DNA from 4 places in the Bacillus sp. 0209A genome. Region 3 is predicted to be linked to each of the others. Evidence: riboswitches for the same ligand, from Rfam matches in the RefSeq annotation. Region 3 holds a riboswitch; each other region holds the start of a gene.

Region 1 (7,398 bases), 510 kb from region 3:
TACACATTGACCGCTTCTTTTTGTTTGTCTGGCACGTACAGGTCTTCAATTTGGATAACGCCGTATGTGTCTCCTTCATACGTTAACTTTACCGTTTCACCGACTGACAGTTCAGCTGCTTTTTGCGCGCCTACCGGGAGCGTGATCGGCAGAGACCAGACAACACCGGAAGAAAGACGCATGTTTTCCACAACAGATACGTAATCCTTTTCATTAAAGAAGCCTTCGATCGGGCTGTAGCCGCCGATTCCAATCAACTCTAAATCGGCAAAAGAAATTAAATCAAGTTCAATTTCTTTTTGAATGCTGCTTACATCAAATGATTCATCTACTCTGTTTACTAATGTTCCTCCGTGAGGTGCTAAACTCATAATATCTATTTCCTCCTAGTTAACATATAAAAAAACTCAGATTAATGATCAGATTCCCCCGCCTTGTTCGTGGACAGAGCGTCTCTCTTTACGTATGGCCTTCATCAGGCTGACGGCACCGACCGTCGCTAAGAGCACGCTTACCATAATAAAGATTGAATAATAATCCGCTTTTAAAAACAAGGATACAAGCATATAAGAAATCGATAAAGATAAAAACGGCGATACAATCCATACCTTCAGCATCGTTTGAACAACTTGTTTATGGAACACATTCGGACCGTTTTTTGCCATGCCTATTCCGATAATAGACGATGAAGTGACTTGCGCCAAAGGCACCGGCATCCCAAATACCGAACTGATGATCACCAGTCCCGCTCCCGTACCGGATAAGAGAATGCCTTCTCCTTTTGAGAATCTCGTAATTTTCTTCCCGTTTGTTTCTAACACACGCCGGCCTAATAACAGCGCGCCAAGAGCAACAAACGCTCCTCCGTACAAAGTTCCTTTCGCGACATCCAGCACACCGGCCGCCACTAACGGGCCAACGGCATTCGCCACGTTGTTCATGCCGGCAGAGAACGCTTCGAAAAATCCGGCACCTAACAATGCAATGCCAAGGAATTTTTGCTTTTTAGAAGATTTAATTTCAATCTTAAAATAACGAAACAGCTTAAATACGAAATATGTGAAGCCGAAAGCGAACAGCGGGACAAAAACCCAAAACGACACAATGACCAGAAGGCTGTTCACAAACAATACTTTGTAAGCGACTCCCACGCCGACAACAGCACCGACTGTTACTTCACTTGTCGACAAAGGAATGCCGAGCAGATTAGCCGTAAAGAGCGACAGCGCAGCGGCTCCAATAATAATGCAAACAATCGTCAGTGTAATCGTCTGCTCGGGGATAATTCCGGAACTGATGGTTTTTACAACCTCCCCCCCGCCAATGACCGCCCCAGCTAGCACACCGACTGCGCATAGGATCAAAGCGTAGGTTTTCTTTCTGATGGCTCCAGAGCCGTAAGCAACTCCCATCGAAGCTGCAGCGCCGCTTGCACCAATATTCATCGCGAAAAACAAGCTAAATAAAATAGCGGCTAGTTCCATTTTGCAGCTCCTTATTCATGCAGTCCGCATTCTGTTTTCGCCATGCCATTCCATCTGCCTGAGCGTAAATCTTCTGCGGTAAAAGCAGGAGCCGTACAAGGCGCGCAGCCAATACTTGGATAACCTTGGTCATGAAGCGGATTGTAGTCCAGCTCATTCCGGGATGTGTATCTCCAAATGTCTTTCCAAGTCCAATGGATAAGCGGGCATACTTTTACTGATTTGAATTTTTCATCTTTGTTTAAGAAATTCGTATTGGCACGGCTTGGCCCTTGATCGCGGCGCAGACCGGAAAGCCAGGCCGGATGTCCCGAAAGCGCCTCTCTTAAAGGAACGATCTTTCTGAGATAGCAGCATTGATTCGGTTCTCTTTCCCACAGTTTGCCACCATATTCACCGGCTTGCTGTTCAAGGGTAAGGTCTGGTTTTTTCAGGATGATATGAAGACCAGGATAACGCTCTTTCACTCGTTCAATCGTTTCATATGTTTCTTTAAAATGAAGCCCTGTATCAAGAAACACAATCTCTGCGTCTTTTTTCACTTTATAAATTAAGTCAATCAGAACGATTCCTTCAATTCCGAAACTGCATGCATAAACAAGCTGATTGCCGTAATGGCCGTATGCCCACTTTAAAACTGACAGCGCTCCTTTATAAGGATCGTCTTCCGGAAACGTAATCGTTGGTTCTTCCCAATTATCGTACGTTAACATTTCTTCTTTCCTCCTTTCGGAGACAACAGTAGCTTTCTGCTGGTTGTCTTTTACCAATTGTAATGCGCGGCTGCGGTTATTGCAGTCAGCCTTTTTTCCTCTTAAAATAAAAAACTTTCAATCCGGCGGAAAGAAAGACAGGAACAGCATGTAGCCCTTATCTTTCAAAATGGAATTCATTTTGCTGGAAGTAGCACCTTACAAACTGTGCAGGTTGCCGGGCTTCATAGGTCCAGTCCCTCAGCCGCTCTTGATAAGTTTTTAGATTTGTAGTAAATTTTAGCACAATTCTAACATAAGTCAACCCGACTTTTTTTATAGGATTAATAAAAAAACAGGCTGCAAGGCCTGTTTTCAAGTACAGAAAGGCTTTGGAGCCCTTGTACATCACCAAAATTTATTTGTTATTTTTTAAACCAATCTTTTGACTCGGGATTTTGTTTCCACGTTTTCAGCTTTTCTAAATCGTCTGAATGAATATTGCCGTTTTCAAGCGCGACCTGTGTGAGCGTATCATAATCAGTTAAAGAGTAGTATGGCAGTTCTGCCTTCGCAAACGCTTCCTGCGCTTTAGGCAGTCCGTACGTAAAGATTGAGACGACACCAAGCACTTCACAGCCAGCCGCTTGTAAAGCCGCCGCAGCTTCAAGCACACTGCCTCCTGTGGAAATTAAGTCTTCGATCAAGACCGTTTTTTGGCCTTTTTGAACAGTTCCCTCAATCTGATTGCCTTTTCCGTGCGCTTTCGGCTTGCTTCTCACATAACACATCGGAAGATTCAAACGGTCAGCCGCCAGAGCAGCATGAGGAATACCGGCTGTTGCTGTTCCCGCAATCATTTCAGCTTCAGGAAAATGCTCTTCGACAAGCTTGCTGATGCCTGAAGCGACATCATTTCTGACCTCCGGGAATGATAGCGTGAGACGATTGTCACAGTAGATGGGCGATAAAATGCCGCTTGCCCATGTAAATGGCTCGTTCGGGCGTAAAAATACAGCTTGGATGTTTAATAGATGTTTTGCGATGACTTGTTTCATGATTTGATCCCCTCCCATTCGAGTCTGACAGCTTCATAGGCTTTTACCGGGTCTTTCGCTTTTGTAATCGAGCGTCCCACCACAATCGCTGATGAACCTTTCTCTCTTGCAATTGCAGGTGTCGCTACACGGATTTGGTCATTCGCAGCGTCCTCTGACAGCCTGATCCCCGGAGTAACAGTCAAAAATGTAGGCGATACCGCTTCGTAAATGGCTTTTGCTTCATGAACAGAGCAGACCACTCCATCCAGCCCGCTTTCTTCCGCCAGTTTGCTGTAGTGGACGACCGTGTCGATCAGAGGCTTTTCGATCAGCAGTTCATCTTTCATCATTTGTTCAGATGTGCTTGTCAGCTGGGTTACCGCGATAAGGGACGGGCGTTTTTGTCCGGCCGGCGTCCCTTCTTCTAAGCCTTCCAGAGCTGCCTGCATCATTTTTTTGCCCCCGGCCGCATGAACATTGACGAGGTCTACTCCGAGACCGGCAAGGCGCTTCATCGCTTTGTTTACAGTGGTCGGGATGTCATGAAGCTTTAAATCTAAAAACAGCTCGCAATTTCTTTCTTTTAGTTGTTTGACGATAGATGGCCCTTCTTGATAAAAAAGCTCCATCCCAACTTTTACAAATAACGGTCCTTGCTGAAAAGGCGCTAAGAATGCAAGTGTTTCTTCAGCTGTTGCAAAATCAAGCGCGATGATGGGCAGGTTGTTTTTCATGGTTCCAGCTCCTTCCGATGCATTCTTCAATTGATTGATAGCCGTATTGGCGCAAAACAGCTGGGAGCTGGTCTATAATATCTGGGCATGCAAAAGGATTTACAAAGTTTGCTGTACCGACAGCGACCGCGCTTGCTCCCGCAAGAAGAAATTCCAGTGCATCTTCGGCCGTCTGCACGCCTCCCATTCCGATAATCGGGATGTTGACCGCCTGGCTGACTTCATACACCATGCGAATAGCAACCGGCTTCACAGCAGGACCAGAAAGCCCCCCTGTTTTATTCGCTAATATCGGCTTTCCTGATTTTAAATCGAGTCTCATCCCGATTAATGTGTTGATCATCGTAAGACCGTCCGCTCCCGCCTCCTCGATCGCTGATGCAATTTCTGTGATATTTGCCACGTTCGGGGAAAGCTTCACATAAACGGGTACATCTGAAACCTCTTTAACCGCTTTCGTCAAATCAGCAGCCATTTTAGGGTTCGTCCCAAAAGCGATTCCGCCTGTTTTCACATTCGGGCAGGAAATGTTCAATTCAAGTGCATGAACGTTGGGCGCTTTACTGATATGCGCTGCGACTTCTACATAATCCTCGATCTGAGAACCTGCGACATTGGCAATGATCGGTGTTGCAAACTGCTCAAGCCACGGCAGCTCATTTTGCAAGACGCTTTCCAGCCCCGGGTTTTGCAGACCGATCGCATTGAGCATTCCAGCGCCAGTCTCAGCTACTCTAGGCGTCGGGTTCCCGAAGCGAGGCTCCTTCGTCGTAGCTTTGATCATGATGGCTCCGAGACAAGATAAATCATAAAAACGCGCAAACTCTTTTCCAAAACCGAAGCAGCCTGATGCAGGAATGATCGGATTTTTCAAATCTAGTCCAGGCAATTTCACCTCTAGCATTACAGCGCCACCTCCTGAGCTTTAAATACAGGCCCGTCGAGACATACTTTTACGTAGGATGTCTCACTTTCGTTTGTATGGCACACACACGCGAAGCATGCGCCGATTCCGCAGCCCATTCGTTCCTCCATCGACAGGTAAACTTCTTTATGGGCATATTCCTGTTTTAACGCCTTCAGCATTGGTGTCGGCCCGCAGCTGAGAAGAATGTCAAACTCTAGGTTTTTCTGTTTTATCACATCTGTGACAAATCCGGTTTCCCCATAGCTTCCGTCGGCTGTTGCCACATACGTGTCTCCGTACTGCCGGCACGCTTCTTCGTAAAAAACATCCTTTGCCGATTGGAATCCTAAAACGTGTATGACCTTAACCCCTTTTTCGTTCAAGCGTTTCGACAGCTCTTGAAGAGGGGGCACACCAACACCGCCTCCCACCAGCAAAGCCGTCTTTCCAGGTTTGACTTCATTGACAGGAAAGCCATTTCCCAAAGGCCCGAGGACATCCACAAGCTCTCCCTGCTGCTTTAGCGACAAGAGTCTTGTTCCTTCCCCATCTACTCGATAAATGATGGTGACTTCATTTTTTTCAAAGTTGACGTCTGCGATGCTGATTGGCCTCCTCAATAGAGGCGTAACCGCTTCGCTCACTTTAAGATGAAGGAACTGTCCCGGGGTTGTAAACCCTTGGACAAGCTCCCCTTTCAAAACCATTTGATACACCCGGTCTGCAATTTGCTGGTTAGAACATACTGTCAAATACGCTTTTTTCATATAGTGATTGCCGCCTCCTGATTTGTGTTGACTGCCGGCATTTGATCAGCACGGAATGTCATGCTTTCCAGCACTCGCAATATCGCTTCTGCCGTATCTAAAGATGTTAAGCAGGCAACACCGTTTTCTACTGATTCACGTCTGATTCTAAATCCGTCTCTTGCTGGCTGCTTTCCTTTTGTCAGCGTATTGATGACAAACTGCGCTTCTCCGTTTCTGATCACGTCAAGCAAGTTCGGGCCGTCCTGGCCGATTTTCCCGACCACCTTCGCAGGAATTGAAGCTTCTTTCAGGTAACCCGCCGTTCCTTCCGTCGCTAAAATGTTGTAGCCGATCGCATGGAACCGCTTAGCGATGGCAAGCCCTTCTTCTTTGTCCTTATCAGCCACTGTTAAAAGCACGGAACCGTAGTTAGGGATTTGAATGCCTGAAGCGATCAAGGCTTTATAGAGCGCCTTTTCAAGGGTTGAATCTTTCCCCATGACCTCACCTGTTGATTTCATTTCAGGCCCTAACGTAATGTCCACTCTTCTCAACTTAGCGAAGGAGAAGACCGGCGCTTTTACAAATACACCCTGCTGTTCAGGCTGAAGGCCCTCTGTATAGCCAAACGCTTCCAGCTTTTGCCCGAGAATGACTTTTGTGGCTAGGTTCGCCATTGGGATACCCGTAATTTTGCTTAAGAACGGTACGGTTCTGCTTGATCTCGGATTCACTTCGAGCACGTACACTTCGCCTTGTGACAGTACGAATTGAATGTTGAGCAAACCGACAATGTTCAGCCCTTTGGCTAATGCGATCGTATATTGTTCAATTTTTTTCTTAATGTCTTCTGTGAGTGACTGAGGCGGATAAACAGCGATTGAGTCTCCGGAGTGAACGCCCGCCCGTTCAATGTGCTCCATAATCCCCGGGATTACAACTGTTTCACCGTCAGATACTGCATCCACTTCAATTTCTTTCCCTGTTAAATATCTGTCAATTAATACTGGGTGCTGCGGATTGATTTTGACTGCGTTTTTCATGTAATGAAGCAGTTCTTCCTCATGATACACAATCTCCATCGCCCGGCCGCCAAGAACATAGGACGGGCGCACCAGTACCGGATAGCCGATATCACTCGCGATGCTTACCGCCTGATCTACTGATGTCGCTGTTTTGCCAAGCGGCTGCGGAACACCAAGTGCTCCAAGCGCTTGTTCAAATTTATCCCGGTCTTCCGCACGGTCTAAATCCTCTAATGAAGTCCCAAGGATTTTAACTCCTCGTGCAGAAAGCTCATCAGCAAGGTTAATGGCAGTTTGTCCTCCAAACTGTACGACAACGCCCATTGGCTGTTCGAGGTCAATGATGTGCATCACATCTTCAATCGTAAGCGGTTCAAAGTACAGCTTGTCTGAGATACTGAAATCTGTTGAAACGGTTTCCGGATTGTTATTGACAATAATGGCTTCATAGCCTGCCTGTTTAATCGCCCACACAGAGTGAACAGTTGCGTAGTCGAACTCAACACCCTGACCGATTCGAATCGGACCGGAACCAAGCACGATCACACTTTTCTTATCCGTAACGACTGACTCATTTTCTTCTTCATATGTGCTGTAGAAGTATGGCGTTTCCGATTCAAACTCCGCCGCGCACGTATCTACCATTTTGAATACGGGCGCAATTGCCGCTTGTTTTCTCAAGCTGTAAAGCTCCGATTCTTTCATTTTCCACTCACGGCTGATGTACTTATCAGAGAATCCGAGTTCTTTCGCCCGTCTCAGCATAT
Region 2 (7,398 bases), on a different contig from region 3:
TTAGGGTGCCCCATAATAGCAGCTGAAAGAGTGGATTTACCAGTTCCGTTCGGTCCCATTACTGCGTGGAACTCTCCGCCTTTTATTTCAAGGTTTACACCCTTTAAGATCTCTTTCCCTTCGATTTCAACGTGAAGACCTTTGATCGTTAATGTTGAAGCAGCCATATCTATACCTCCAAAAATATATAATCATTATTCTCATTTTATTCTCATTCTAATTTTATAACAAATGAAAAGTAAATACAACTTTTTATCGTGCCTTGCACATTTCTCAAGTTTAACAAAGATCAGCACTTTATTAAAGCGATTGAAAAAGAAAAAGAGTGGATTCCCACCCTTTTTTAGAAGATTGATTTTCTCAATAAGCTCCCGCAGAAATCCGCTTGCTCTTTGCATAATCAAGCTCTCTCTGCCGCTCTACTTTCATTCTTGTTTCCAGCCGGCGTCCGTATTCCTCGTATCCAATTCCGTGAGACAGCTGCATCGCTTTTTCCATTTCTGACGTATAATCGAGGTTCAGTCTATCCTGGCTGTTGCAAATAATGAATCAATCCCTTCATTTATTTGCTTCTATTGTATCAGCGCTCTGATGGATGCCGCAAAAAGGATATGGCTTGAAATAGCGGCAGATGAGACGAAAGCATCCTTTTAGAACAAATGAGAATCGTTTTTCGGAATATTCCTTCTCTTAATGCGTGGTGTTTCCGAATTCCTCTATGCACTGCTGTACAACTGTCACACCCTGGCTAAGAGCCGCTCCGCCTCCAAACGCCGCTGCCACACTGACAGCTTCGAGAATATTCTCTTCTGTCGCTCCCTCATCCAGACAGCCTTTTGTATGATAGATCATACAATATTCATCCTGGGCATTGATGGCGATTCCAAGGGCGATCAGCTGTTTTTCTCTTTCAGTCAGTGAGTTTCCGGCAAAGCATTGTTCAGTAAACTCGTTGAACTTTCTCCCCATCAGCGGCATCTTTTGTTCGAATGTGCCTAGACCTAATTTATATTGTTTTAGCGCGTCCTGCATGCTTCCTCTGTCTTGATTCAAAGAAAATCCCTCCATCTGTTTAACATTCCTTTTTATTATGAACAGCTTTTAGGAAAATACCCGAAAAAAACCCCGGATTTCTCATCCGGGGTTTCACCGTGTCAGCAAACCCTCGCATTCGTTGTCAGACCTCCGCGTTGGTGCTCACGAATTACAACATTCGCTCTGCTCCAATGCTCGTTCTTCCTAGACTTCAAGGGTTTTCAATCACGCTGAAAAGATGACAAAGCCATAAAACGAATATCGTTTTATGGCTTTGTCAATAATTGAACCCCGGATTTCTTATCCGGGGTTTCAGTCTTATTCAGATACAGGAAGCACAGCTCCGTCGTATTTTTTCTCGATGAAGTCTTTGATCTTTTTAGAGTGAAGAACTTCCATCAACGCTTTAATCTTGTCAGAATCTTCTTCGCCTTTTCTTACTGCGATGATGTTAGCGTATGGGTTGTTTTTCGTTGCTTCCACTTCAATCGCGTCTTTTTTAGGATTTAATTTACTTTGGATCGCATAGTTTACATTGATGAAGACCGCGTCTCCTTCTTTGTTATCATATGCTTTTGCCGTTAATTCAGGCGCTACCTTTTTGAATTCAAGATTTTTCGGGTTTTTCTTAATGTCTTTCAATGTTGCGTCAACTGTTTCGACTTTAGAATCAAGTGTGATTAATCCAGCATTTTCAAGCATTGCAAGCATACGGCCTTGTTCAGCGACGTTGTTTGTCAGGATAATGGTCGCGCCGTCTGGAAGGTCTTTCAGTGATTTGTATTTTTTAGAGTAAATACCAAATGGCTCTAAGTGAACAGCACCGGCATTCACAAGTTTGTAATCTGTGTTTTCTTTCATTTCTTGGTCAAGGTAAGGAATGTGCTGGAAGTAGTTCGCATCCACTTCTTTATCAGCTAAAGCTTTGTTGTACATCTTGTAATCACTAAGCACTTTCACTTTCAGCGTGTAGCCTTTTTCTTTCAACAGTGGTTCAGCTTCTTTTAAAATTTCCGCATGCGGTGTTTTTGTCGCAGCAACGACAATTTCTTTCTTACCAGATTCGGCGTTATTCGAACCGCAGGCAGCCATAACTCCTGCAAATACAAGCAGTAATGCACCTAAAAATAGCTTTTTCAATGTAAATCCTCCCTTATCGTTTGTCTATAATATTTGTTATGACATCACCGATGATTTGAATAATAAACACGATGATTAAAATAAACACAGTAGCAACGAAGGTCACATCAGTATTATTCGACTGATAGCCTTCTACGTACGCAAGGTTTCCAAGGCCGCCTGAACCGATGGCTCCGGCTATTGCCGTTGAGCCGATCAAAGCGATCGCCGTAACCGTGATACCAGAAATAAGAGCCGGCATAGATTCCGGAAGCAGCACTTTGAAAATAATCGTAGACGTCTTAGCTCCCATTGATTTAGCGGCTTCAATAACACCTTTATCCACCTCACGGAGCGCGATTTCAGCAAGGCGCGCGTAAAACGGTGCCGAGCCGATAACCAGCGCCGGCAATGCGGCGTTTGGCCCTAAGATCGTGCCGACCAAAAACTTCGTAAATCCTAGCAGTAAAATAATTAAAATAAGGAACGGAATCGACCTGAATATGTTGACAACGGCCGCAATCACAGAGTTGATCGTTTTATTCTGCCAGAGGCTCCCTTTACTTGTCAAAAAGAGCAGCAAGCCGAGAATCACCCCGATGACAAAAGCAAACAGCAAAGAGATCAGCGTCATATAAAGGGTTTCATATGTCGCGTTCCACAATTCTGTTAAATCAACGTTCGGGAAGTATTTTTCAAACATTCGTGATCACCTCTGCTTTCACCTGTTTGTCATTAATAAACCCGATCACGTTTTGCACTTCTTCCTCGTCTCCGTCAATATGGATAAACAGTGAACCGTAGGCTCCATCCTTCGTCTGCGAGATTTTCCCTTGCAGAATATTGACGCTGACATTAAAGTTTCTGATCATCTCTGTAATCAGAGGCTGTTCAGCCGAATCACCGACAAATGTGAGCTGAACCATTTTTCCTGATGCTGTTTCATCAAGAAGGTGCTGAAGCGTTTCTTTCGTTTCTTCCGGCTCTGTCACCTGCTGAACAAACCGTTTTGTCATGTCTTCCTTCGGGTTTTTGAAGACATCGAGAACTTCGCCTTCTTCCACAACCTTTCCGTTTTCCATGACAGCGACTCTGTTGCAGATTTTGCGGATCACATGCATTTCGTGCGTGATCAGCACAATTGTCAAACCGAGTCTATCATTAATATCGGACAATAGATCCAAAATTGAATCTGTCGTTTGCGGATCTAGTGCTGATGTCGCTTCATCACAAAGGAGAACCTTCGGATTGTTTGCGAGCGCTCTGGCGATTCCGACACGCTGCTTTTGTCCGCCGCTCAGCTGAGACGGATAAGATTTTTCTTTTCCTTCTAAACCTACCAGTTTAATCAGTTCATTGGCGCGCTTGATACGCTCGCTCTTTTTCACCCCGGCAATTTCCAGAGGAAACATGATGTTATCTCTGACGGTCCGCGACCAAAGCAAATTGAAGTGCTGGAAAATCATGCTGATGTCATGGCGTGCGTTTCTTAACCCGCGTCCGTTTACTTCATTAATCTTGGTTCCCGCCACTTCCACGGTTCCTGAGGTTGGTTTCTCAAGGCCGTTCAGCAGACGGATTAAGGAACTTTTACCAGCTCCGCTATATCCTATAATTCCAAAAATCTCACCTTTTTTAATGGAAAGCGAGACATTTTGGACAGCATTGACATCTCCATGTTTCGACTTATACACTTTTGAAACATCTTGAAGATTGATCAAAGCAATCACCTGCCTTAACACTATTCTAAGAAATCTTCCGGGGTTTTCTGCAAAAGAAAAACCTTTCTGCACACTTGAGCAGAAAGGCTTATATAAAATGCCTTTCTCTCATCTTTCAAAGCTGAACGCTTCGTGTGAATTGGCACCATTTCAACAGTGTTGATGGTTGCCGGGCTTCATAGGGCACTTCCCTCCACCTCTCTTGATAAGAGAAATATATAGTCTTTTTCGTCCGGAAATTCTTAATGTAGAATAGCATGGCGGATGATTGCATGTCAATAAAATAAATGATGTCAACTTTTACTATTATAATAATTTGCTATTTTTTAATTATTCACAATCCTCTGAAAAAAACCATTCGTCAGCCAAAGAATCGCTTCAAGCTTTAACAGGGCTCTGAAGGACCCCTTGACTTTTAGGCTTCCGCTCTGAATCAGATGCTGAAGGGAAATGTCTCCGTGCAATAAATGAATGATTTCGGATTGGTTTCCGTAAAAGGTCAGGTTGGACGGTTGGCGCGGAGAAATTTTTTTCATTTCTCCCTGTTCGTTTATTGAGACGGTTAAGGCTTCTGTTTCTCCTTGGAAGGTAATAAGCAATGTTGAAGCGCTCAAAAGGGGTTTTAAAAACAGATGCTGATACTCATCTTCCAAAACTTCCGCTTTCTCCATATGTACAACCTCCTATTTGTTGGTCATACATAGACATTTCTCTCTCTGGCGCACGAACCCCTTTATAAAACGAACGACAATTTCATTGGAATGCGCTGAGAAATATGTCATAAATGGGATGCGGAAGATGATTTTTGTTTGATCAGCTCATATAAATAAGAAACGGAATGAAACGCATATCCTCTTTCAACCACTTTTCCTCCTTTAAACAGCAGAAAACAAGGGACGCTTTCAATTTGATAGGCTTTTGCGAATGTCGGAGAGTAATTGACATTGTTTTGATAGAAGGCGACATCAGGCAGCATTTCTTTCACCACTGTCAGCATTTTGCTTGCAAGCTGGCAAGTGCCGCAAAACGGAGTATATAAATACAGAAGATACACATCATCAGCAATGTGCTCAAGCTCGTGTTCCTGGAGTTCTTTCATGCTATACACCTCGGGACTTTCTTTCAAGAAAAATAGTATGGACATTCAGATTCGCGCGCAGCAATACAGAGGCGACGTGGTGTCTGGGCGCAGCCGCCACTTCTTTATAGGCTCTGTCGATATGCAGATGGCAGGCTTCGTTAAATTCTCTTTTCAGTTGTTTTCTCAATTTCTCGCCTGATTCGTCAGCATCCACTAATATATAGACGTCTTTATCATAAAGCTCGTCAGCCAATTCCTCAAGCCTCAGCTGGCTGATTGTTCCGTTTGTGCAGATAATGCGCACCGGTTCATCCAGGACGCTTTCGATTTTCTCTTTATCTGATTTCCCTTCGACAATCATAACCTTTTCCAGCTCATCCATCTTCATCTTCTTCACCTGCCGCGTCAAATTTGAAACGTTCAGATTGTAAAAGAAGGCAGTGAAATTCACCGCCAACATTAACACCAGCCGTTTTCGTAGTCACAATCCACATATTTTGCGTCGTTTCCCGAGACCACATCGGCTGTCTTATAAAATTTCTCATTTTCAAAGGAATAACCGGACTTAAGCTCATATTCATTCATGCTTGTCATTTGGCCGATCCTCTCATTTTCATGATATAACGAGAGCCGGCCATGTTGAAAGCGGCCTGTCACATCATTGGTGACATCGAGCTTTTGTTTGCTGAAAGCCATATTGGACACCTCCCATAACGTTAGCGTGTCCAATTGCCTTTACAGCTATCCTGCTTTAGTCTTCCTGTGTCATCTCTTCGTATTGCTCTGCTGTCATCAGTTTTTCAATTTCAGAAGCGTCAGACGGCTCAACGACGATCATCCATGCTTTTTCGTACGGAGATTCGTTTACGAATTCCGGACTGTCATCAAGATCTTCGTTAATTTCCACAACAGTTCCGTTAATCGGCGCATAAAGCTCAGATACCGTTTTAACGGATTCAACACTGCCGAATGGCTCGTCCGCTTTGATTTCAGCGCCCACTTCAGGAAGTTCGACAAACACGATATCGCCTAGCTCGGACTGGGCAAAATGCGTAATCCCGATTCTGGCTTTTTCTCCTTCAACTTTTACCCACTCGTGTTCTCCTGAGTAACGCAAATCTTTAGGTATGCTCAATTGAATCCCTCCATTTTTTACAGCACTATAATAAGAAGATACCATACTTTTCAAAAAAAATTGACATTAAGCCCAGTTTTCTTCAAATTGGTCTTCTTTAAAACCGGCTGTCACTTTTTCGCCGTCTGTTGTAAGCGGTCGTTTGATCAGCATTCCGTCTGAAGCCAGCAGTTCAAGCTGTTCGTCCTCCGACATGTGATACAGCTTTTCCTTGAGATTGAGCTCGCGGTATTTCATGCCGCTCGTGTTGAAAAATTTTTTGAGATCCAGTCCGCTTTTTTCATAAAGCGCTTTTAGTTCTTCTTTGCTTGGAGGCTGCTCTGCAATATGTATTTCGTTGATTTCTTTTCCATGCTCTTCAAGCCATTTCTTTGCTTTGCGGCACGTTCCGCATTTAGGGTACCAGTAAAAAGTTAACGACATCTTCTTCCCCCTCAATAAAATAATCGAGGTTATTTTAACACAGTTTGTTTTAAAAACCTAAAACAGTGCTTCTTTGAAAGGGCTCCGCATGCGGAGCCCTCAAATTGTTGACAAAATCCTAAAACGGGTTTTGTTTTAGGATTTTGTCATCTATTCAGCGTGATTGAAAACCCTTGTAGTCTAGGAAGGACGAGCATTGGCAGACTTTCACAGGATGTGATGACGGCGGTGTTTAGGCAGGACGCCTAAGCATTTAGCCGCCGTTCCTTTCGTCATTCGTGAGCACCAACGCGCAGGACTGACAACGAATGCGAGGGTTTGTCGACACGCTGAGAGCTCCGCGCATGCGGAGCTCTTCGCCAATCAGACAATATATTTTTCAGCCTCAAAAACGCCCGCTGCCGCTTCGCGTTTTTTCTGAATCACGTTTTTAGGTGTTACGCGCGTCAGCTTGCGCAGAGCGGAAAGCATCATGCGGAGTGAATCTCCTTCTTCCATTGCGATGAGGGATTCCTTCGCGTGCGCTTCAATTTCGTTAAAGGCCTCCTGAACGAAAATTTCAGTATACAGCACCTTTTGCGCCGCTTTTTCTCCGCCTTGCGCGGCAATGGCCTTTTCCGTTCTCAGCACGGCTGACTCCATCGCGTACACATTGTTGACGATGTCCGAGACGTTGACGAGAATTTCCTGTTCGCGATCGATGGCTTTCCCGTATTTTTGCGCGGCGAGACCGGCGGCGAACAGCGCGATTTTTTTAGCTTGTTTGACAATATATTTCTCCTGCTCTAAAACGCCGCTGCCAGGCTCTTCAGGCATAAGCATCATGAGTTCTTCCTGCAGCGTTTGCGCTTTTTCAAATAGAGGCAGTTCGCCTTTAAGCGCTT
Region 3 (7,398 bases):
GGATGTGGACCAGTCCTTTTGAAGGCTGAAGGCCGATGAGATCTGTAAAAGGATTCTCCATGACGTCCCACTCAATCGGTTCAATTTGATCGTTTTCCATTTTAGACCATGGAGCCAGACACGCTTGTGCAAATAAAGCATATAGGCGTGAGAGCGATCCATCATATGCATGTGCGGATGCTCTGACGCCGAAATAACGCGCGAGCTGGAGGGAGTCCCGGAATTCATCAATTCCGTTAACATGCATGACATCGGGCTGAATGATATCCAAGCACCGCTGGGAAAGAAGGGGCGCAAATTGGGCCGCGCCTTTCATATTTTCTCCTCCGGCAACAGGAACAGATAAACGGCTGCGCAGCAACGCGTAATCCTGCGGGTGATCAAAGGGCAAAGGCTCCTCGAACCAGCCGATGTTCATCCACTCATGAAAATAGCGTTCCCATTTGAAAGCGGTCGCGGCGTCGTAGCTTTGGTTTGCGTCCAGGATCATCGTAATGGAGCTGCCGGCCGTATGCTGCAGTGCGTTAATGTGCCGTACATCTTCCTCGAACGCAGTCCCGCCAATTTTGACTTTGATTTGCTTAAAGCCCTTTTTTAACTGGATTTCTACTCGGGCAACGGATCGGCTGATCCATTGCGAGTGTTCTGAATACGATTGAAAAGAGGCATATACAGGGATCTCTTCTCTGTACCGCCCGCCCCATAGTTCGCAAACCGAACAATCCGCAGCTTTGGCCGCAATTTCTGTCAGCGCCATGCTTACGGCGGAGGCCGCCCGCTGATGCCATTTTTGAATCGTGCGCACTAATGGCAGGCGGCTGCCGGCCTGTTTCCCTAAAAGATAGGGAATGATCCGTTTGGTAAAACCGATATGGAGAGCCGGGAGCCAATCAACACACTCTCCCCAGCCGTCAATCCCGCTTTCGGTGACAATTCTGATGAGATAGCAAGTTCGATAGCGCTTCAATCCGTTTGCGTCTCCGTATGGCTCTTCTAATCGATGCAAAAGCGGAAAGGTCTCAATCCGTTCGATTTTCAAACTGGATACTACCTTTCCTCAGCTGGCTGAAGCCGATTGCCAGACATTTTAGGATCTTCTTTTTCTTTTGTTTCTTCTTTGTCTTGATTCACATGGATGAGCAAAATCACGAGAATGCCGACAACAAGCGTCAATCCGGCAATGCTTAAAAACATGCCGGGTCTGGACCATTGCATCAGGCGGCCGAAAATCGGAGGCCCGATGGCAACCCCTAAGAAACGAACCGATCCGTACAGCGAGGTCACAAATCCCCTTCTTTCTTTACCGACAGCCCCGGTAATAAAGCTGTTCACGCAAGGAAGGACAAGGCCTGAGCCTATACTGCTCAGCACAAGGACGCTGATAAAAAACACAAGATTCTCAATGAAAGACAATGACGCATAAGAAACAGTCATAAAGGCCAATCCGAGAACGATCAGCTTTTTCATTAACGATTGCTTTTTCCCGATCTTGCTTCCGGTTGTATAGGACGTCACACACATGACCAAAAGCGGAATCGCCAAAATCAAGCCTTTTTTGACGCCATCGGTATCGTATGTTTTTTCGAGGACATCAGATAGGTAGAAGAGAATCCCGAATAAGGTAAACAAACAAGTCGCACCCGCTAAATAAGCGGTAAACAGCCATCTGCCTTCATGTTTAAAAACACTTAACAGGCCTTTCGCATATTTTCCGATCGGGGGCGGTTCTTTTTCCTTTTTCTTTTCTTTAATAAAAATCCAAGTCAGCACGATCGAAATGATACAAAACACCGGGAAGGCAAAAAACGCGCCATACCAAACAAGCAAAGCGATAAGCGATCCAATGATTGGCGAAAGCACTTTTCCCATGCCGTTTGAGGCTTCAACGAGGCCGAGCACCTTGCTTTCTTGGGCGCCTTTAAACAGATCACCCGTCAGCGCCATGGCAATCGGGCCCGTTCCGGCTGCTCCGATTCCCTGCAGCGCCCGTCCTGCCATGACCCAAGGGTATGCATTGTCAAAAAAACCTGCGGCAAAACCGGCTAACAGGCCGCCGGCACCATACAGAAATAAGCAAGGGATAATAATGATTTTCCTTGAGAATCGGTCGGCGAGATAACCGACAATCGGAATGGCAAACGCCGCAATCAAGGAAAATACTGTGATTACGAGACTGACCTGAAATTGAGATAAATGAAGTTCAGATTGCATTTTTGGCAAAATCGGAATAAGCATTGAGTTTCCAAGTGTTAATATTAAAGGGATTGAACCGATTGCAACAATCGTCATTCCGTTATTTTGTTTTGATGATTCCATCTCAGAGCACACTCCTTTTCTTCTGCTTAGAATGTCCCTGATAGCTTCATTTATTCAACGTTCAGACAGCAAAAAACCGAACAGAAAATACCTGTTCGGGAAAAAGAGGGTTAGCCGAACCCTTGTGAGATCAAGGCGAATAATTGTCCGTTTCTAGCGGGCAGTGTCTTATTTGGGTAAAGCATGAGCGGGGGCTCATCGTCTAAGTGAAAGCCCATCGCTTCCAGTCTGTCATGCAGAGTCGTGTGTTCAGCCGGTATATCGATGCGCATTGGCCCTTGTTTGCCGTCGGCCAGCCTGTTGATTAATCTTGCAGCAACGTCTGACGATGGGGCGATGAGGGGGCCGAATTTCAGATTGGCAGGTGTCTGTACAGAAAGGCCGTAGCCAATCAGCTGACCCTTGTTGTTTCTGGCGATAATACATTCCTTTGAAATGGAAATAAGCTGCTGCATAAGGTTTGATCGATCTCCGCCAAAGGCTGCCAGGTCGGCAGCGGCTAATTCTTGAAAATCTTGTTCTCTAAAGGATGCCAGTTCTGCATCAAGGTGATCTTGCTTTTCAATCGGTTGAAAACTGTGACAGCTGTACTTTCGGACTGAACCCGCCGTATGAAAACCTGCCTTTTCATAAAGCGGCAAACCTTCTTTTGTGGCGCAAAGCCTGATGGTGGTGCTTTCATCCGTTTGGCTGATACACGCGTTTACCATCCGGCGCCCGAGACCGAGCCGTTTGTATTCCTTATCCACGATGACGAGTCCGATAGAAGCAAGACGGCCAAACAAAAACAAGCCGATACAGGAGATGATGTCTCCGCGGACATTTTGATAACCGAAAAAGCGTCCTTGTTGGAAAAGCATTTTCAGCTCTTGTTCGCCATAATCCGGCCACCCGGCTTGCCTGCAAAGCCGCAATAGGCCGGGAATATGTTCTTCATGAAGCTCAATCAGCTCTTCCATTACCTTCACACAGTTCACCTGCTTGTTCCGAGTTTTTTGTACATGACGATATGTGTGCCAATGCCGGGAACTTCAAATGGTTCGCCAAGTTCCTTCCAGCCAAGCTTTGCGTAGTAGCCTTTGACATGGTATCTTGCATTGCACCAGACCGCCTGTACGCCTCTCTCGGCCAGTTTCTCCTCCGCGTGTTTGATCAGCGCGCTGCCGGCTTTTTGTTCGCGATATCCTTCAAGCGTCGCCATGCCTCTCAGCTGGTATGCGGAGGTGGCTGTTAATAATGGCTGATGTTGAGGGGAAAAAGAAGCGATGCTGATGAGCGTTCCTTCAAAAAATACACCGAGATGAAAAGCGCCTTCCGCACGGTCCTGTTCATATTTGCATTGTTCGATGGATTGATGGGGACGCAGGATGCGCTGCCGGATGTCGTATGTATCTTCCGCGGAAATGGTTTTAACTTCAAGCATGATGTTCCTCCTCTTAAAAAGTTTTCTATATCGTAACATGAATCCGATTAGAAAAGACTGCCTGATTGACTCAGGCAGCCATATTTAACGCAAATAAATATTTTGGCGTTGTTCGTCTTTTTGCTGTATATACGAGGTGAGCTCAGCGGTTAAGTCAGATCTGAGAAAAGGCGTAATCAAGTAGATGCCGTTAAACAGCTCGCATGCCGCATCCAGCAGGGAGCGTGCAATTGCGAGACCTTCCGCTTTTTGCTTCTCTTTATCCTCACCTGCAAGAGCCATTTTTTCGCGAATGGAGTCTGACAGCTTAATCCCGGGAATTTCATTGTGGATGAATTCAGCATTCCGGCTGCTTGTGAGCGGCATAATGCCGATATAGATGGGCGTCTTCAGATGCTTTGTTTCGTTATGGATATCGACAAGCTGCTGCTCGGAATAGACAGGCTGTGAAACAAAATAATCGGCGCCGCAATCTATTTTTTTCTCCAGCCGTTTTACCGCTTTATCCAGATGGCGGACATTAGGATTAAATGCGGCGGCGACTGAGAAATTCGTTTTCTTGCCAAGTGGTTTTCCAGACAGGGACAGCCCTTCATTGAACTGTTTGATCAGCCTGATTAAATCAAAGGATGTTAAATCATAAACAGACGTCGCCCCCGGGAAATCCCCGATTTTAGAAGGGTCGCCTGTAATGGCCAGCACGTCATTCAGCCCTAACGTATCAAGGCCCATTAAATGTGACTGCAAGCCAATAATGTTTCGGTCACGGCACGTAATATGGACAAGGGAGCGCATATCGAGCTGCTGCTTCACAAGGGCGCCGCAGGCAACATTGCTGATCCGCGGAGTCGCCAAGGAATTATCAGCGAGCGTCAGGGCGTCGATTCCCGCTTCTTTTAATTCAGCAGCGGCGGACAAAAACTTGTCAAAACTCAATTTTTTCGGCGGATCCAGCTCTACGATGATGGAGCGTTTTTCCGCCGCGATCTCATTCAGGCCGGGCTCTGTCCGCTCATGCTGAACAGAGATAAATTCTTTCGCCCGGGTTTTGACTTCTTTTTCCGTAATCGGAGCAAGCCCGCCAACCGCTTCCGCCATCGCGCGGATATGATTCGGCGTGGTGCCGCAGCAGCCGCCGATAATCCGCGCGCCTTGCTTGCGGAATTCTGACGCGCTGTTTTGAAAATACGTGTCGTCAGTTTCATAGACGAGCCGTCCCTCTTCAAGCGAAGGAAGACTGCTGTTCGGATAAACTGATAAGAACACGTCATCAAAAATCGGCACTTCGCTGAGCGCTTCAATCATATGATAAGGGCCGAGCCGGCAGTTAATGCCGACGATATCAGCCCCGAGATCCGCAATCGATCGCAATGCTTCAGAAAGAGGAGTTCCGTCCTGCAGTACGCCTTGCTCATGCATAGAGACATTGAGCATAATCGGAAGCCCAGTCTCTTTGCGCGCGATTTTCAGCACTTCACGGGCTTCTTCCAAATCATAATACGTTTCTAACAGCAAGCCATCCGGCTCTTCATGCAGCAGCAGGTACAGCTGCTCGCGAAAACTGCGTTTGATTTCGTCAAGGCTGTACGCGTTTTTATTAAATGTGCGGATGCCGCCCATCGTCCCGAGGACGTACGCATCTCCTGCTGAAGCCCGCGCGATTCTTACTGCCTCTTGATTCATCTTTTTAATGTCATCCTCAAGCCCGTGTCTCGATAATTTAATATAATTGGCCCCGTACGTATTCGTTTGAATGATGTCGGCTCCCGCCTCAACGTACGCTTTATGTATGCGCTGAATTTCCTCCGGCTTCGAAATGTTGAGCTCCTCGAAACATCTGTCAATGCCATAGGAGTAGAGGAGCGTTCCCATGGCGCCGTCACCGATTAACACCTGTTTTTGCAAATCTTCTAAAAGTCCCATTGTCTGCCTCCTTTATTCACATTCAGCAAGGAAAAAAGAGAAATAAAAAAAGTCCTCTTAAGAAGAAGACTTTGTCAGTGATTTTGTCTCTTCTTATCTTCCAAGCTGTTCGAGCTTGCTGGATTTAGCACCTTGGTCATGGCTGATCGCCATTACACCGGTTGCTGAAGCTTCGTCGGGCCAGTCCCTCTGCTTCTCTTGATAAGAACGGATATGAAGTTTTCGTGTTCAGGAAATGCCAAAAGATTCCGGGCTTTTTCCCTTTCTCCAAATTTACCGAAAATAAAGACAATAATCAATAGGATTCAGAAAATTTATCTGAAATTTATAAATTGAACGTCAATCGGCAGATCTGCGTCCCGCACAGCTGAGATAATCTGCTGCAGGTCATCCTTGTTTTTTCCGGTGACGCGCACTTGATCATCCTGCACTTGAGACTTTACTTTCAGTCCGGAGTTTTTGATGATCATATTGACTTTTTTGGCATTATCTTTGTCAATGCCTTGAACAAGCTTTGCGCGCTGGCGCACCGTTCCGCCGAACGCGTTTTCAATCTTGCCGTAATCAATGTTTTTTGTCGGCACGTTTCGTTTAATCAATTTACTGACCAGCACATCTTTCAGCTGGCTTAATTTGAATTCGTCATCGGAAACAAGGACAAGCTCCTCTTTATCTAAAGAAATGTCGCTTTTGCTTCCTTTAAAGTCATAGCGTGTGCTGATTTCCTTCAATGCGATTTGGATCGCGTTTTGCACCTCAGGCAATTCCACCTTGGATACAATATCAAATGAACTTTCTTTTGCCATATGAAAACCTCCATAACATTTAACTTATGTGTTGATTATAGTAGAATAAAGAGAAACTTCCAACAGAACAAAGAATCAATTTGTGATGATTGGAAAAAATGTTAACAGCATCCGCAGAAAAATAAGCGGAACAGGAAGGACGATAGCATGAGACCAGGGCAGCAATTAACCTTGAGTATAGATCACCAAACGGACTTCGGTTACTTTTTAACCGACGGAGAAGACACGATTCTCTTACATAACAGTGAAATAACTGAGGATATCGAGGACAGAGACGAAGTAGAGGTTTTTATATACGTCGATCAGCAGGAAAGGCTTGCGGCCACGATGAGAATTCCGGTCATCAGCGCGGATGAGTACGGCTGGGTCGAAGTGGTGGATAAAGTGGAAGATATGGGTGTATTCGTTGATGTCGGTTTATCTAAGGACGCGCTTGTTGCAACTGAGCATTTGCCGCCATACGAAGATGTGTGGCCGCAAAAAGGCGACAAGCTCTACTGTATGCTGAAAGTGACGAACCGGGGGCGCATGTTTGCCAAACCAGCGCCGGAAGACATCATCAGCGAACTGTTTACCGATGCCTCAGAGGATCTGATGAATAAAGAGCTGACAGGTACGGTGTATAGACTGATCGCAACAGGTTCATTCATTATCACGGACGACGGTATCCGCGGTTTTATCCATCCGTCAGAAAGAAAAGAGGAGCCAAGACTCGGTTCAAGAATCACGGGACGGGTGATTCAAGTAAAAGAAGACGGTTCAGTCAATATGTCGCTGCTTCCGAGAAAACAGGATGCATTGTCTGTAGATGCCGAGTACATTCTGACGTATATAAGAACAAGAAACGGCGCTATGCCTTACGGCGACAAAAGCCAGCCTGACGATATCAGAGAACGTTTTAACATGAGCAAGGCCGCTTTTAAACGCGCG
Region 4 (7,398 bases), 210 kb from region 3:
AAAAGCAAATGCTGAAACTAAGGGAAAAGCGCAGCATCTGCTGGATCGTTTCAGTCTTGCGCATTTGGCTGATCATCATCCGTTTGCGATCAGCCAAGGGCAAAAACGGCGCCTGAGCGTCGCTACCATGCTCATGCATAATGTAAAGGTTTTATTATTAGACGAACCAACCTTTGGCCAGGACGCCCGCACGGCTGCTGAATGCATGGATATGATTCAGCGTATCAAGGAAGAAGGAAGCGCTGTCCTTATGATTACGCACGATATGGAGCTTGTCTCTTCGTATGCCGACAGCGTTCTTGTTCTCCACGATACGAATCTGGATTTTGACGGATCTCCAGCGCAGTTATTTTCTCAGGAAAAAGGGCTTGTCCAAAAAGCAAAGCTCACCCTCCCCCTTCTATATGAATGGATGGCCCGCCAAGAGGAGGTGCGTGATGAAGCAGCCGTTACATCTCATTAATCCGGCAGTGAAAGCGGCGGCGGTTTTTTGCTGTGTCGTCATGCTGTCGTTTATTTACAATCCTTACACCCCTGCGTGTTTTTATATCATCATCGTTGCCGGTGTCCTATTGGCGGCCAGAATCCCCTTGAAAAAATGGTTTTTGTTTACGATTCCATTTTTGATTTTAGCATTCGGATGCGTATGGACAGCCGCTGTTTTTGGAAAGGTCCCGACAACTCCGGATAATTTCTTGTTTCAAGCCGGCCCTATCTCAATCAACAGCGATAATGTCTCTGTCGGCATTTCTCTCGGGTTTCGTATTTTGTGCTTTTCCGCCTTATCGATGATGTTTGTTTTTACGACCGATCCGATTTTATTTATGCTGAGCCTTGTCCAGCAATGCAAGCTCTCACCAAAGCTTGCATATGGGGTCATTGCAGGCTTTCGTTTTCTTCCGCTGCTAAAGGATGAAATCCAGCTGATCCAGCAGGCTCATAAAATCAGAGGAGGAGCGGCGGAGAGCGGCTTCATTGAGAAAATCAGCGCGCTAAAGCGGTATACCATCCCGCTGTTGGCAAGCGCCATCAGAAAAGCGGAACGGACAGCGCTTGCGATGGAATCAAAAGGTTTTACAGGAAGCAGAAACCGGACATATTACCGGACACTGACCGTAAACCGCCGCGATTGGCTGTTCTTTTGCCTCGTTCTCTTGTTATTCGCGGGATCTTTACTCGTATCCTTATGTTTTGCCTCATAAAAATCCGCTATCGGTTGATAGCGGATTTTTTTCTTATTGATGATAGTTTAATGCCTGGGCAAGATTGGTTTTAATTGTGATATTCGAAAAATCAATCCCAAGCTGTACAGCGGTTTGCGCGATTTCAGGCCTGATTCCTGACAGGGTTGACCTGACACCGATTAAAGTGAGCGCCTCAATCAATTTAAAGATTTGGTGCGCCACCATCGTATCAACCACCACCACACCTGATAGATCGATTAACAGATGCTCCACGCGTCTTTTTGCACAAGCATGAAGCGTGTTTTCCAGAATGAACTTTGCCCGTTCGGTATCAATGTCACCGACAAGCGGCAGCAGAGCTGTTGATTTGCTCAAGGTGATGACAGGCGAGCTTAATTCCAATATCATTTCTCTCTGAGCGTTTAATTGCTGTTTGGCATTCGCTTCAGCGTGATCGACAAATGTATAAATGGTAAAGTCAAAGACTTTTACAATCAAATCGGCCCATTTTTGTTTCTCTCCCGGTTCAAACGCCGACTCATTTTCTTCTGCGAACTTCTCAAAATACTTCGTATATAATCTCCGGTTTCTCATAAACTCCCGAATCACATACTGAACCGGAGTGTCGAGATGCTTTTGATCGTTCGTCAGCTCAATAACCCACACTTGAAATTCTTCGAGAAATTGTTTTTCCGGTAAAACATACATGTCATTCAGATGCCGGTAAAATTCTCTGTCCTGTTCTTTCAATTCTTCCGTTACAGATGCATTATGTAAGGCATAAATCGAATTCGGATCGCTTTCTTCCATCGTTTCAATCCATTCATCAGCCATTTGTTCCACATACTCTGAAAAAAATGCATATAATTTTTCATTCAGTTTCATCACACTACTCCTTTCCCCAAACACTATTATAACTTGACTGACAGCTGAATCCCAGTCATACAAGCTGAAGCCATCCAATATTTTGAAAATTACTAATTCTTTGGGTTGTATCCTATTTTTTCAAAATGCTTCAAATGGCTCTGTCCGAGCGGTTGCTTTTTTCATATAATGTGAAGCAACATCCTTGTATCCACTTGCAAGCATAAAAAAGGAGGGCTTTTTTATGAATGGTGAAATCCGCTTGATCCCGTATGTGACGAATGAGCAGATCATGGATGTAAACGAGCTTCCTGAAGGCGTTAAAGTGATTAAGGCGCCAGAAATATGGGCAAAAGGGGTAAAAGGAAAAAATGTGAAAATTGCTGTATTGGACACGGGCTGCGACATAAGCCATCCTGATTTAAAAAACCAAGTCATCGGCGGAAAGAACTTCACGGATGATGACGGTGGCAAGGAAGATGTGATTTCCGACTACAACGGACACGGCACACACGTCGCCGGAACGATTGCAGCTAACGATTCAAACGGCGGCATTGCCGGGGTCGCGCCTGAGGCAAGCCTATTGATTGTGAAGGTTCTTGGCGGTGCAAACGGCAGCGGCCAATATGAATGGATTATTAACGGCATTAACTACGCTGTGGAACAGAAAGCCGATATCATCTCGATGTCCCTTGGCGGACCGAACGATGTGCCGGAGCTTGAAGAAGCGGTGAAAAACGCCGTCAAAAACGGAGTGCTTGTCGTTTGCGCAGCGGGAAATGAAGGTGACGGAAACGAACGAACAGAAGAGCTTTCCTATCCTGCGGCTTATAATGAAGTGATCGCGGTTGGATCTGTTTCCGTAGCGCGTGAATTATCAGAATTTTCTAACGCTAATAAAGAGATTGATCTTGTGGCACCGGGAGAAAATATAGTGTCCACCCTTCCTAACAAGAAGTACGGTAAGCTTACCGGCACTTCAATGGCTGCCCCTCATGTCAGCGGAGCGCTTGCTTTAATCAAAAGCTATGAAGAAGAATCATTTCAACGAAAGCTTTCTGAAACTGAAGTTTATGCACAGCTGGTCCGCAGAACACTCCCTCTCGATATTGCAAAAACGCTGGCAGGTAATGGATTCCTGTATTTAACCGCTCCTGATGAGCTGGCAGAAAGAGCAGCGCAATCACATTTGATGACCCTATAAAATTATTTTTCTTATATAACATAAACCACATATAGTAAATAAAATTTCAAATTCTATGTTGACAACAAATTTGAATTACTGTTAAGATTACCAACAAATGATTCAACTTTTCAAAAAATTAATAATATTTTCTCTTATCGAGAGTTGGGCGAGGGATTGGCCTTTTGACCCCAACAGCAACCGACCGTAATTCCATTGTGAAATGGGGCGCACTGCTTTTCGCGCCGAGACTGATGTCTCATAAGGCACGGTGCTAATTCCATCAGATTGTGTCTGAGAGATGAGAGAGGCAGTGTTTTACGCAGAAAAGCCTCTTTCTCTCATGGGAAAGAGGCTTTTTGTTGTGAGAAAACCTCTTAGCAGCCTGTATCCGCGGGTTAACGAGAGTGTTTTACATAAAAAGGAGGAGAAACAATGACAACCATCAAAACATCGAATTTAGGATTTCCAAGAATCGGACTGAACAGAGAATGGAAAAAAGCGCTTGAAGCGTATTGGAAAGGCAGCACTGATAAAGATACGTTTTTAAAGCAAATCGACGACCTCTTTTTATCCGCAGTAAAAACACAAATCGACCAGCAGATTGATGTTGTGCCAGTTTCTGATTTCACACAGTATGACCATGTACTCGACACAGCAATCAGCTTCAACTGGATTCCGAAACGATTCAGACATTTGACTGACGCTACCGATACATACTTCGCTATCGCCCGCGGAATAAAAGACGCCGTATCTAGTGAAATGACAAAATGGTTTAATACAAATTACCATTACATCGTTCCTGAATATGACGAAAGCATTGAATTCCGCCTGACAAGAAACAAACAGCTCACAGATTACCGCCGGATCAAACAGGAATACGGCGTTGAAACAAAACCTGTGATTGTCGGCCCTTATACGTTCGTTACGCTTGCTAAAGGCTATGAACCGTCTGAAGCAAAAGCGATCCAAAAACGTCTTGTGCCGTTATATGTACAGCTTTTGAAAGAACTTGAAGAAGAAGGCGTAAAATGGGTTCAAATCGATGAGCCGGCGCTTGTTACAGCCTCTAGCGAAGATGTCCGCGGCGCAAAAGAATTATTTGAAAACATCACAAGTGAACTTTCATCCTTGAATGTGCTGTTGCAAACGTATTTTGATTCTGTTGATGCTTACGAAGAGCTCATCTCTTACCCAGTGCAGGGAATTGGCCTTGATTTCGTTCACGATAAGGGCAGAAACCTGGAACAGCTGAAAACACACGGCTTTCCAGCAGACAAAGTGCTGGCAGCCGGCGTGATCGACGGACGCAACATTTGGAAATCGGATCTCGAAGAACGTCTCGATGCCGTTCTTGATATTCTCAGCATTGCAAAAGTGGATGAACTGTGGATTCAGCCTTCCAGCAGCCTGCTGCACGTTCCGGTAGCGAAGCACCCTGACGAGCATTTGGAAAAGGATCTGCTGAACGGATTATCGTACGCAAAAGAAAAACTAGCCGAGCTGACATCTTTGAAAGAAGGCTTAGTATCAGGAAAAGCGGCGATCAGCGAACACATTCAGCAGGCTAAAACGGATATTCAGGCGCTCAAACAGTTTGCAACAGGCGCGAATTCCGAACAGAAGAAAGAGCTTGAGCAATTAACCGATAAAGACTTCAAACGCCCGATTCCGTTTGAAGAACGTTTAGCCCTGCAAAATGAATCTCTCGGCCTTCCGCTTTTGCCGACGACTACGATCGGAAGCTTCCCGCAGTCTGCTGAAGTGCGGAGCGCACGCCAAAAATGGCGGAAAAATGAGTGGTCTGATGAACAGTATCAAAACTTTATCAATGCAGAAACAAAACGATGGATTGATATTCAGGAAGAATTGGAACTTGATGTCCTTGTTCACGGTGAATTTGAACGGACAGACATGGTCGAATACTTCGGTGAGAAGCTGGCCGGCTTTGCCTTCACAAAATACGCATGGGTTCAATCATACGGCTCACGCTGTGTCCGCCCGCCAGTCATTTACGGAGATGTTGAATTTATTGAACCGATGACAGTGAAAGACACGTTATATGCACAGTCATTGACATCCAAGCATGTGAAAGGAATGCTGACCGGCCCAGTTACAATCTTAAACTGGTCTTTCCCTCGAAACGACATTTCGAGAAAAGATATCGCCTTCCAAATCGGGCTCGCCCTTCGCAAAGAAGTAAAAGCGCTTGAGGACGCAGGCATTCAAATCATTCAAGTCGATGAGCCAGCGCTGCGAGAAGGCCTTCCATTGAAAACCCGCGATTGGGATGAGTATTTGACTTGGGCGGCTGAAGCATTCAGATTAACCACTTCTTCCGTGAAAAACGAGACGCAAATTCATACACATATGTGCTACAGCAACTTCGAAGACATTGTCGATACGATCAATGATCTTGATGCCGATGTGATTACAATCGAACACAGCAGAAGCCACGGAGGATTTTTAGATTACTTAAAAGACCATCCGTATTTGAAAGGGCTCGGCCTTGGTGTATATGACATTCACAGCCCTCGAGTGCCGTCAATTGAAGAAATGTACGACATTATCGTGGATGCGCTTGCCGTCTGTCCGACTGACCGCTTCTGGGTAAATCCAGACTGCGGATTGAAAACAAGACAACAGGAAGAGACGGTTGCAGCCTTAAAAAATATGGTTGAGGCAGCGAAGCAGGCAAGAGCTAAACAAACACAGCTTGTATAAGTAAGATAGAAACCATCTGCCTTTGGCAGATGGTTTTTCTATTAGAAAGCGGGAATCGGTTTCCGATGCTTCCCGTCCCCTTCTACTACTATTTTGGCTGTTCCATTTTCATCAAATTCCACAAGGCTCAATGATGTATCATGTATGTAAGCAGAATTCCATATGTCATTAACGCGTCTTCCCTTTATGATATTTAACAGCATTAATATAAAGACAGAATGGGTAACCAAGAGAATATTGCCGGAAGAATGGCTGTCTAAAATCGCTTGGAGAGCCAGCCTTCCCCGGTTTTCAAGATCAAAAAATGTTTCACATCCCGGCTGGCGATAAGCTTCGGGATGATGTAAATAAGCATGAAAAAGATCAGGTTCGCTTCTTTCAATATCCTCTTGTTTTTTCCCTTCCCATGAGCCTAGTGACATTTCTCTGAACATATGATCTTTAACCAACGGGGGCCGGCGAGATCCCAGTATAGCTTTTGCCGTCTCTTCTGTCCGCTTGCTCGGGCTGATGTAAACCTGATTCAATTCAACATCCTTCAGACGCTTCCCAAGAGCGCGGGCGTTGTACAGTCCAAGTTCTGTTAAATCAGAATCCAGCCAGCCCTGCATCCGTTTTTCCACATTCCATTGAGTCTGTCCGTGCCTGGCAATATATAAATGCAGCATGATCACCCCTCCACTTTTCTCCTCTTATCTTAGCAAATCCCCCAAATATTTTGTTTATTTTGCACTTTTTTGAGAATGTTCTTTGCACTTGTTTTCGGCTATACTGATAACACTCAATTGACAGGAGGGTTTAGGATGAATCATGAAACGTTCTTAAAACGGGCTGTCGACCTTGCTCGCGAAGGAGTGAACGCAGGAGTTGGCGGGCCTTTCGGTGCTGTTATTGTGAAAGACGGAGCCATTATTGCCAAGGGGCAGAACAGCGTCACAACAAGCAATGATCCGACTGCCCACGCGGAAGTGACGGCTATTCGAAACGCCTGCAAGGCGCTTGGAACATACCAGCTTAATGACTGCATTTTGTATACGAGCTGCGAGCCATGCCCCATGTGCCTAGGCGCCATCTACTGGGCCCGGCCGAAAGCTGTTTTCTATGCAGCGGAGCATACAGACGCCGCCGAAGCTGGATTTGATGATTCATTCATTTATAAAGAAATTCTTAAACCTGCTGAAGAAAGAACAATCCCCTTTTATCAAGTGACTCTGACGGAGCATTTATCCCCGTTTCAGGCATGGCTTGCTTTTGACAATAAAAAAGAATATTAAAGGATCAGGCATGTGCGGCCTGATCCTTTGTTAATTCGCTGAGAAGCTCCTGTGCACGCGCGCACTTCGGGTTTGCTTTCAGCGCTTTTTGCAAATACAAAACAGCAGTCATATGTTGACGCAATTCAGCATGGCAGACACCGAGCCAGCAGCTTGATCTAAAATCGGC

Evidence for each region. Region 3 has a riboswitch for S-adenosylmethionine ahead of V6D44_RS03980 (bifunctional homocysteine S-methyltransferase/methylenetetrahydrofolate reductase). Riboswitches for the same ligand answer to the same signal wherever they lie in the genome.
Region 1: another riboswitch for S-adenosylmethionine. It lies ahead of V6D44_RS01500 (phosphoadenylyl-sulfate reductase); the one in region 3 lies ahead of V6D44_RS03980 (bifunctional homocysteine S-methyltransferase/methylenetetrahydrofolate reductase).
Region 2: another riboswitch for S-adenosylmethionine. It lies ahead of metN (methionine ABC transporter ATP-binding protein MetN); the one in region 3 lies ahead of V6D44_RS03980 (bifunctional homocysteine S-methyltransferase/methylenetetrahydrofolate reductase).
Region 4: another riboswitch for S-adenosylmethionine. It lies ahead of metE (5-methyltetrahydropteroyltriglutamate--homocysteine S-methyltransferase); the one in region 3 lies ahead of V6D44_RS03980 (bifunctional homocysteine S-methyltransferase/methylenetetrahydrofolate reductase).

Annotation. Positions count from the first base shown of each region.
Region 1 covers NZ_JBAIZV010000001.1:383,388-390,785, forward strand. Annotated here, with positions in the region: gene sat (sulfate adenylyltransferase) at 1-371, opposite strand, end outside; gene cysP (sulfate permease) at 420-1,484, opposite strand; gene V6D44_RS01500 (phosphoadenylyl-sulfate reductase) at 1,496-2,197, opposite strand; SAM riboswitch class I at 2,352-2,457, opposite strand; gene pyrE (orotate phosphoribosyltransferase) at 2,602-3,234, opposite strand; gene pyrF (orotidine-5'-phosphate decarboxylase) at 3,231-3,950, opposite strand; gene V6D44_RS01515 (dihydroorotate dehydrogenase) at 3,919-4,854, opposite strand; gene pyrK (dihydroorotate oxidase B electron transfer subunit) at 4,854-5,624, opposite strand; gene carB (carbamoyl-phosphate synthase (glutamine-hydrolyzing) large subunit) at 5,621-7,398, opposite strand, start outside.
Region 2 covers NZ_JBAIZV010000002.1:872,084-879,481, reverse strand. Annotated here, with positions in the region: gene sufC (Fe-S cluster assembly ATPase SufC) at 1-167, opposite strand, end outside; gene V6D44_RS09635 (hypothetical protein) at 361-498, opposite strand; gene V6D44_RS09630 (carboxymuconolactone decarboxylase family protein) at 691-1,068, opposite strand; gene metQ (methionine ABC transporter substrate-binding lipoprotein MetQ) at 1,354-2,175, opposite strand; gene metP (methionine ABC transporter permease MetP) at 2,189-2,857, opposite strand; gene metN (methionine ABC transporter ATP-binding protein MetN) at 2,850-3,875, opposite strand; SAM riboswitch class I at 3,981-4,087, opposite strand; gene V6D44_RS09610 (SCP2 sterol-binding domain-containing protein) at 4,202-4,546, opposite strand; gene V6D44_RS09605 (thioredoxin family protein) at 4,654-4,974, opposite strand; gene V6D44_RS09600 (toprim domain-containing protein) at 4,976-5,338, opposite strand; gene V6D44_RS09595 (YusG family protein) at 5,416-5,652, opposite strand; gene gcvH (glycine cleavage system protein GcvH) at 5,708-6,091, opposite strand; gene V6D44_RS09585 (arsenate reductase family protein) at 6,158-6,514, opposite strand; gene fadE (acyl-CoA dehydrogenase FadE) at 6,878-7,398, opposite strand, start outside.
Region 3 covers NZ_JBAIZV010000001.1:888,792-896,189, reverse strand. Annotated here, with positions in the region: gene V6D44_RS04000 (mandelate racemase/muconate lactonizing enzyme family protein) at 1-1,039, opposite strand, end outside; gene V6D44_RS03995 (MFS transporter) at 1,048-2,316, opposite strand; gene V6D44_RS03990 (GNAT family N-acetyltransferase) at 2,427-3,284, opposite strand; gene V6D44_RS03985 (GNAT family N-acetyltransferase) at 3,290-3,739, opposite strand; gene V6D44_RS03980 (bifunctional homocysteine S-methyltransferase/methylenetetrahydrofolate reductase) at 3,824-5,662, opposite strand; SAM riboswitch class I at 5,753-5,870, opposite strand; gene V6D44_RS03975 (YajQ family cyclic di-GMP-binding protein) at 5,977-6,468, opposite strand; partial or broken gene V6D44_RS03970 (CvfB family protein) at 6,567-7,398, shown strand, end outside.
Region 4 covers NZ_JBAIZV010000001.1:680,018-687,415, forward strand. Annotated here, with positions in the region: gene V6D44_RS02780 (ABC transporter ATP-binding protein) at 1-463, shown strand, start outside; gene thiX (HMP/thiamine ABC transporter permease ThiX) at 438-1,202, shown strand; gene rsbRB (RsbT co-antagonist RsbRB) at 1,236-2,069, opposite strand; gene isp (serine protease Isp) at 2,293-3,252, shown strand; SAM riboswitch class I at 3,384-3,539, shown strand; gene metE (5-methyltetrahydropteroyltriglutamate--homocysteine S-methyltransferase) at 3,667-5,955, shown strand; gene V6D44_RS02805 (histidine phosphatase family protein) at 5,997-6,623, opposite strand; gene V6D44_RS02810 (nucleoside deaminase) at 6,759-7,229, shown strand; gene V6D44_RS02815 (TPR domain-containing glycosyltransferase) at 7,234-7,398, opposite strand, start outside.